DNA from 2 places in the Xenorhabdus poinarii G6 genome. Region 1 is predicted to be linked to the other one. Evidence: predicted binding sites of a transcription regulator. Region 1 holds the regulator's gene; the other holds the start of a gene.
What was found. The regulator PhoB, encoded in region 1, activates phosphate uptake and scavenging genes when phosphate is short. The targets are predictions, from matches to a motif close to CTGTCATAAAACTGNCNNAT.
Positions count from the first base shown of each region.

Region 1 (4,111 bases):
ATACCTTTGACTTCAAATTCCACTTCAGCAAGGCATTCTGCTGTATGGTGAGTCATTAATTCATTTTGAGAGGCTGAAATAGTACTGAGCCGTGGGGTTTCATGGTAGAGGGCGAGACAAATGGCATCCAGTAAGGACGTTTTTCCCGCGCCAGTTGGACCCGTAATTGCAAATAATCCATTGTTGATAAAGGGTTCTTTCGTAAAGTCAATTTTCCATTCGCCGTGCAGGGAATTGATATTTTTCAGCCGTAAGCTCAGGATTTTCATGACCTGTTCCCTTCATGTGATGGCTGAGAAAGATCATTCAGCGTTTGTTGAAATAACGTAGTCAGCCGTTGCTCTTGAGCAAGATCGCCTATTTCAGCCAGTGCCAGACGTCGTTCAAAGACTTCATTTACACTCAGTTCGGTCAACGTTTCTCGATTTTGTTCGGTGAGAGCCAGTTGACGAGCGCTTTTGCTGCGGCGGAGCAGGATAATTTCAACGGGTAACCCTTCACTTAAGGCCTGAATGCGTTTTTGGATATCGGGCAGGTAATCTTGGGTTGCGACTTCAATATCCAGCCAGACAGGTCGTTCCCCCTGATATTCCTTGAAAGCCTGTAATTGCGCTTCGATTTGTTGCAAATGACCTCGAATAAGCTGCATTGGCTGATAATGGGGGATGGGTAACAGCGTGATGCTATTGAGTTTATTTGATTGAAAGTCAACTAAGCAGACACTTTTCTCTTGTTCGACTTCATCAAAACTGAGTGGAATCGGGGAGCCACTGTAACGGATATGTTCAGATTTACCGATGATTTGTGGCCGGTGGATATGCCCCAGGGCAATATAGTCAGCCGGTGGAAATGCTTGTGCGGGGAATGCATCTAATGTGCCGATGTAAATATCACGAACGGAATCCGTAGTGGAAGCCCCAACGGTCGTGAGATGACCGGTAGCAATAATCGGTAATGGCAGGCCAAGCTGTTCCCGTAATGAACAGGCATGCTGGTAGAGACGGTGATAGTGTTCGGCAATGGCATCCTGTAATGCCTGCTGTTTTTGGCTACCAGATAGCCCTGCCTGACTGGTCATGATATCCCGTGGGCGCAGGTAGGGAATGGCACAGAGAATTGCCCCCGCATGCCCCTCTCTGTTGTTGAGCATTTTTATCTGCTGCGCGAGATCACCAGGTTCAGCATTGGCAATGATGGTTGTATTCAAGTAAGAAAAAAGAGATTTTGATTCGTTGAGTGTGGCTACAGAATCATGGTTTCCCCCAAGAATAACAAGCTGGCAACCTGTAGGCTGTAATGCCACAATGAATTTGTTATACAGTTCGCGTGCATAGCTGGGAGGGGAACCTGTATCAAAAATATCGCCGGCGATAATCAGCGCATCAACCTGATATTGAATGATTTTTTCAATCAGCCACTGTAAAAAGTGCTTGTGCTCTGCGGCGCGGCTTTTAGTAAAGAAATATTGGCCCAGATGCCAATCCGATGTATGAATGATTCGCATGATTTTCCTGCTGTTGCCTGTCGGTTTTTCTTACTTGTTACAGGCGCTAATTATAGTGGTCGTGTGAGGGATGTCTTGTGCAATTCAGTTTTCTTTACTGAATTGTCGAGTTGGTTCGCATTCATCATGAAATATAACAATGGGGTAAGATTTTTTTTGAGAATGGGTTTGTTTCTTGATGATTGAGAAATAAACGTTTTTGTAAAATGGCCTTATGATATTTTACATCGAATATTGCTGATATTCATGATACTGGCAGGATTAACCATGGTTAAACGTATTTTGGTCGTTGAAGATGAAGTACCGATTCGTGAAATGGTTTGTTTTGTACTGGAGCAAAACGGTTATCAGGCCATTGAAGCCGAAGATTACGATATGGCTATCAGGCGGTTGTCTGAGCCTTATCCGGATTTGGTGTTATTGGATTGGATGCTGCCAGGGGGATCAGGCATACAACTTATCAGGCAAATGAAACGGGATAAGCATACCAAGATGCTCCCCGTGATTATGGTCACGGCTCGGGTAGAAGAAGAAGATCGGATACGTGGTTTAGATGTTGGTGCTGATGATTATATCACGAAACCTTTTTCACCCAAGGAGCTGATTGCTCGCGTCAAAGCGGTTTTACGCCGTCTTTCACCGATGGAGGTAGAAGACATTATCAATATGGATGGATTGATGCTGGATCCTTCATCTCACCGCGTTTCCAGCCAGGGCCAGAATTTGGATATGGGACCAACGGAATTCAAACTTCTCCACTTTTTTATGACTCATCCTGAGCGTGTTTATAGTCGTGAACAGCTACTCAATTATGTGTGGGGAACCAACGTTTATGTAGAAGATCGTACGGTTGATGTACATATCCGTCGTTTACGCAAGGCCTTGGGTAATCACGATAAGATGGTACAAACGGTGCGTGGTACAGGATATCGTTTTTCTATCCGTTACTGATCTTGTTTGACCGTTATATGCCGGCTATGGGGACATGAATTCCGTCGGCGTTGATTGGTGACGTTGGCATTGGTGTAGATATCGGGTTGATATTAAACTGATATTGAAGCGTCATCCCGTCTTGGTGTTTTCATTTCGGAGTAAAGTCGCGTGCTTGAACGTTTATCTTGGAAAAAATTGGTATTGGGTTTCGTGCTTTGCTGCCTGCCTGCGGTTATTTTGTCTCTTTTTATTGGTCACTTGGCATGGTTGCTGGTTATTACCCTCTTTTTGGCGCTGGTATGGCATGGTTACCATTTGCTGAAATTATCCAATTGGTTATGGTTGGATCGCAGTATGTTACCGCCCGCCGGTCACGGCGGTTGGGAACCTATCTTTTATGGTATTTACCAGATGCAGCAACGTAATCGTAAACGACGTCGCGAACTCACACAACTTATCAAGCGATTTCGTAGTGGCGCAGAATCTTTGCCCGATGCCATTGTGATGACGACGACGGAAGGCCATATTTTTTGGTGTAATCGTCTGGCTCAACATTTACTTGGGTTTCGCTGGCCTGAAGACAATGGCCAGCATATATTCAACCTGCTGCGTTATCCTGATTTCAGTCGTTATATCACGACGAATGATTTTTCCCATCCTCTAACGATCGAATTGAATAATGGCAATATAATGGAATTTCGTATTATGCCTTATTCCGAACAGCAATTATTAATGGTCGCGCGTGATATTACCCAGAAACGACGATTAGAAAATGCCCGCCGAGATTTTTTCACCAATGTCAGTCATGAACTCAAAACACCGCTCACTGTGCTGCAAGGCTATTTGGAAGTGATAGCGGATCAGGCAATTGATGGTCAGGTAAATCAGAAAGTTGTCAGTACGATGCAGGGACAAATACGCAGAATGGATGACCTGGTTCAGCAACTGTTGCATCTTTCCAAAATTGAAGCGGGGCCACAAGTGGATATGAATGCTGTGGTTGATGTGCCTAACATGCTGAAAATCGTGCAACGGGAAGCTTTAGCTTTAGGGAATGCGCAGTACGATATTGTGTTTAATGTTGATGAAAAACTGAGTGTTTTTGGTCATGAGGAACAGTTGCACAGTGCAATGGCTAATCTTGTTTGTAACGCCATTAAACATACGCCTCCAGGAACACGGATTGAAGTGAGTTGGCAACGCGTTTCTCAAGGTGCTTTGTTCAAAGTACAAGATAATGGTGATGGGATTGGGGCTGAGCATTTACCCCGCCTGACAGAACGTTTTTATCGTGTTGATCGCGCCCGTTCACGTCAAACCGGAGGCAGTGGATTAGGTCTGGCGATAGTGAAACATGTATTGCATCATTATCATACTCATCTCGATATTTCGAGTACCTTGGGAAAAGGTGCTGTTTTTAGTTTTCTGTTAGCGCCCCAGCTGATTGTCCCCAATAAGAAAAGTTTCATTAAGGAATGATAGGATTGATGTCATTCAATGACAACAATATGGGCAAAAAGTGATTAATTAATCAAGGAAAGTGAAAAATATACACATCATATAGTGTGTATTCAATGATAGATAACAATAATCACTAATTTTGAAAATTAGTTTAGAATATTATTCTGGTTTTTGGTTTGACTCTTGCCTTTTGACGCTATAAAAGTTTTACTT
Region 1 is NZ_FO704551.1:429,021-433,131, forward strand. Features, by position in the region: gene XPG1_RS01865 (SbcC/MukB-like Walker B domain-containing protein) at 1-269, opposite strand, end outside; gene sbcD (exonuclease subunit SbcD) at 266-1,504, opposite strand; gene phoB (phosphate regulon transcriptional regulator PhoB) at 1,772-2,455, shown strand; gene phoR (phosphate regulon sensor histidine kinase PhoR) at 2,606-3,916, shown strand.

Region 2 (4,111 bases), 280 kb from region 1:
CTGGCTTCATTTATACGTGCTGAGCGCGATAATTTCCAGTTTAGTACGCTATTTCGGTCACGTTGCGACAGAATTCATCGAATATCTTATGGGTTAGGATAGGGTTGAGATATAGTACTCCCCCATTAATCCTCTTCTTTCAAGTGAGTTTTTTCATGGCCAAAAGTCACTATATTACCCGAGAAGGCTGGCATGCGCTTGATCAGGAATTGAAATATCTTTGGAAAGTTGAACGCCCTAAGGTGACTCAGGCCGTTTCAGAGGCCGCTGCTTTAGGGGATCGTTCAGAGAACGCAGAATATACTTATGGTAAAAAAAGGTTAAGAGAGATTGACCGTCGAGTACGCTTTTTATCTAAGCGTCTGGATGTTCTGCAAATTGTCGATCCGGATCCGCGACAAGAAGGAAAAGTCTTTTTTGGGGCATGGGTAAAAGTTGAAAACGAAAATGAAGAAGAGCATGTTTTCCGTTTAGTGGGTCCCGATGAATTTGACCCGGCCAAGAAGTGGATCTCCATTGATTCTCCGGTGGCAAGAGCACTACTGGGGAAGCAGATTGATGATGAAGCCACGGTGATGACACCGAATGGCAGGGTGACCTATTGGATACGGGCAATTGGCTATCAGCCTTTGACATAAGCTAACGTGGTCGTGTGATGAAAATAGTCAGCACAAAGATAATGGGCAGAACAAGGATAAAAACTCAAGCATAAGCAAGAGTTGCTAATGCAATGAATAACCTTAAAATACATGCGGTTAGTTTCTATTAAAGTGTGGGTTTTCTGTGAAGGTAATGGATGTTACGGGCATGGAACATCTTAGGAGCTGAAACATGCAAGAGAGTTATAAAATCCTTGTTGTTGATGATGACATGCGTTTTCGGGCGTTGTTAGAACGCTATTTGTCCGAACAGGGATTTCAAGTGCGTAGTGCAGCAAATGCAGACCAGATGGATCGTTTGTTGACCAGAGAATCCATTCAACTCATCGTTCTGGACTTAATGTTGCCGGGCGAAGATGGCTTGTCTGTCTGTCGAAGGCTGAGAAGCCAGCAAAACTCGATTCCGATCATTATGGTGTCCGCGAAAGGGGAAGAAGTGGATCGGATTGTGGGTCTGGAAATTGGTGCGGACGATTATCTTGCTAAACCTTTTAATCCGCGTGAATTATTGGCACGTATGCGGGCGGTCCTGCGGAGACAAGCGAATGAATTGCCGGGTGCGCCGGCATCAGACAATGCCGTCATTAACTTCGGAAAATTTAAACTGGATCTCGGCGCACGTGAAATGTTTCATCAGGATGAGCTGTTACCCTTGACCAGCGGGGAATTTTCCGTGCTGAAAGTGTTGGTTTCTCACCCCCGCGAACCGCTATCACGCGATAAATTGATGAGCCTGGCACGGGGACGAGAGTATGGCGCAATGGAACGTTCCATTGATGTACAGGTTTCCCGTTTACGCCGCCTGATTGAAGAAGATCCTGCCCATCCGCGTTATATTCAGACGGTTTGGGGATTGGGATATGTTTTTGTTCCTGACGGAAGCAAGGTATGAAAAAACCCTGCGTGCCACAGCTTTGGCTTTCTTTACGTTCCTGCTTTTTCGCTGTGCTGTACCTGATGCTGGGCAGCTTGCTGTTCAGCGTGCTGGTCGCTTTGCTGCTGGCGACCGCTGAAAAATTGATTTTCAGCGTGGTATTTCCTTATCTCTTTATCATGCTGTTTGGTACGGGATTACTGGTGTTCGCGATATCCTGGCGGTATGTCACTCTCCAGAAACGCGCCTTGCAAAGTTTGCAACAAGCCATTATCGAGACAGGAAAAGGAAGACGTGTATCACCACTGCCTGAAAGGGGAACCGCGGCCACTCGTTCGGTTATCAGGGCGTTCAACCAATGGTTGGTGATGCTGAAATCACAGGCGAGTGATCGAGCGGTATTGATGGCGGGCGTGAGCCATGATTTGCGTACTCCGCTGACCCGCATTCGTCTGGCGATGGAAATGTTGGCAGGAAAAGATCACGGCTTGGCAGAGGCTATCTATCAGGATATTGAAGAGTGTAATGCCATGATTGATCAATTCATTGATTATCAACGGGCGGAACAGGCTATGCCTCTGACATGCTGTGAATTGAATACGTTGCTTGACGAGGTGATTGAGGCAGAACGACGTTGCGTGGTAAAACAGCCTGATCTGGCTGATGTCGCTATCGAAAACGGCTTATCGGCAGGTTCGATTTTTATTTTAGCGCATCCCCTTTCTATCAAACGTGTCTTGCTCAATCTGTTGACGAATGCCCGGCGTTATGGTCATGGATGGATTCGGATCAGTAGTGGTTCAACCGAAAAATTTGGCTGGTTTCAGGTTGAAGATAACGGTCGCGGGATGACGAAAGAAGAAGCGGCTATTTTGTTCCAGCCTTTCGCGCAAGGGGTCAGTGATCGCCGTCGCCACAACCCAGGCGGCGTTGGATTGGGGCTTGCCATCATCCATAGTATCATTGCGATGCATGGGGGCGAGATTCAGGTGGGCAGCAGCGAAAAAGCGGGGCTGTCGATTCGTGTATATATTCCAATCGCGTTACCTTGAGTGCATGATTGAACGTCAAATTGAATGTCAAAAAGGACAACCTACCCGCCCTGTCATCAAAACCCTGTCATAAAAATGTCATAATTTATACATTTTATTGTCATTGAATTCGCCTATTTTCCCTGACGATCCCTTTTTTTAACCTAAAATCAATTTGTCAGTCAGGTTTGGCACTTGTTTTTACATTAATGATGCGTATCCCAGTAGGAGGGAATATGAAATCAATGCGTACCACCGTGGCCGTCGTCTTGGCCATGACATCCCTGTCATCATTTGCGAGCACCAGCTTGACAGGGGCTGGTGCGACATTTCCCGCACCGATATATGCCAAATGGGCGGATTCTTATCAGAAAGAAACGGGTAACAAAATTAATTATCAGGGCATTGGTTCTTCAGGCGGTGTCAAGCAGATTATTGCTAATACTGTTGATTTTGGTGCATCTGATGCGCCTTTGACTCATGAAAAACTCGCCAACGACGGTCTGTTCCAGTTTCCGACGGTCATTGGTGGCATTGTGTTGGCGGTGAACATTGCCGGTGTTAAATCGGGTCAGTTGGTTCTGGATGGTAAAACGCTGGGTGACATTTATCTGGGGAATATCAAGAAATGGAATGACCCGGCGATTGCAAAACTGAATCCTCACCTCAAACTGCCCGATCAAAACATTGCTGTCGTCCGTCGTGCCGATGGCTCAGGGACTTCCTACGTCTTCACGAGTTATCTGTCTAAAGTGAGCCGCGACTGGAAACAAAAAGTCGGGTCAGGTTCGACCGTCAAATGGCCAACCGGATTAGGAGGCAAAGGCAATGATGGGATTGCGGCTTTTGTTCAGCGTCTTCCTGGCTCGATTGGTTATGTTGAATATGCCTATGCAAAGCAAAATAACCTGGCTTATACCAAATTGATCTCAGCGGCGGGGACAGTGCTCACGCCGACGGAAGAAAACTTCAGTGCCGCAGCGAAAGGCGCAAACTGGAGTCGCGGCTTTGCCCAGGATCTGACAAACCAGAAAGGCGATAATGCCTGGCCAATCACTTCCACCACCTTCATTCTTATCCACACACACCAGGCAAATGCTGCGAACGGTGCTGAACTTCTGAAATTCTTCGATTGGGCTTATGACAAAGGCAGACAACAGGCGCAAGATCTGGATTATGCCGTTCTGCCAAAAGAGGTGGTTGACCAAGTACGTGCCGCATGGAAGAGCAATATCAAAGATAGCAGCGGTAAACCGCTATATTGATGACTTTGTGCATTGATGATGATGACATTTCCCCCTTTATTATTCAGGGGGAAATCACCCAAAATGAGAATTCAGCGTATGGCCGAACGTAAAACGGCATTGAAAGCACCAAGTAAAAATGGCGATATTATCTTCGGCGCGCTGGTTAGACTGGCGGCGTTGCTGACTTTATTTCTGTTGGGGGGCATTATCATTTCGTTGATCATCGCTTCCTGGCCGAGTATACAAAAATTTGGTTTTGCTTTTTTGTGGGGCAAAGATTGGGATGCCCCCGCCGGCGTC
Region 2 is NZ_FO704551.1:148,511-152,621, forward strand. Features, by position in the region: gene greB (transcription elongation factor GreB) at 156-638, shown strand; gene ompR (osmolarity response regulator transcription factor OmpR) at 832-1,551, shown strand; gene XPG1_RS00645 (ATP-binding protein) at 1,548-2,585, shown strand; gene pstS (phosphate ABC transporter substrate-binding protein PstS) at 2,801-3,829, shown strand; gene pstC (phosphate ABC transporter permease PstC) at 3,908-4,111, shown strand, end outside.
Region 2: pstS (phosphate ABC transporter substrate-binding protein PstS) is a predicted target of PhoB. The motif match lies at 2,650-2,669, and genes of this name have one in related genera.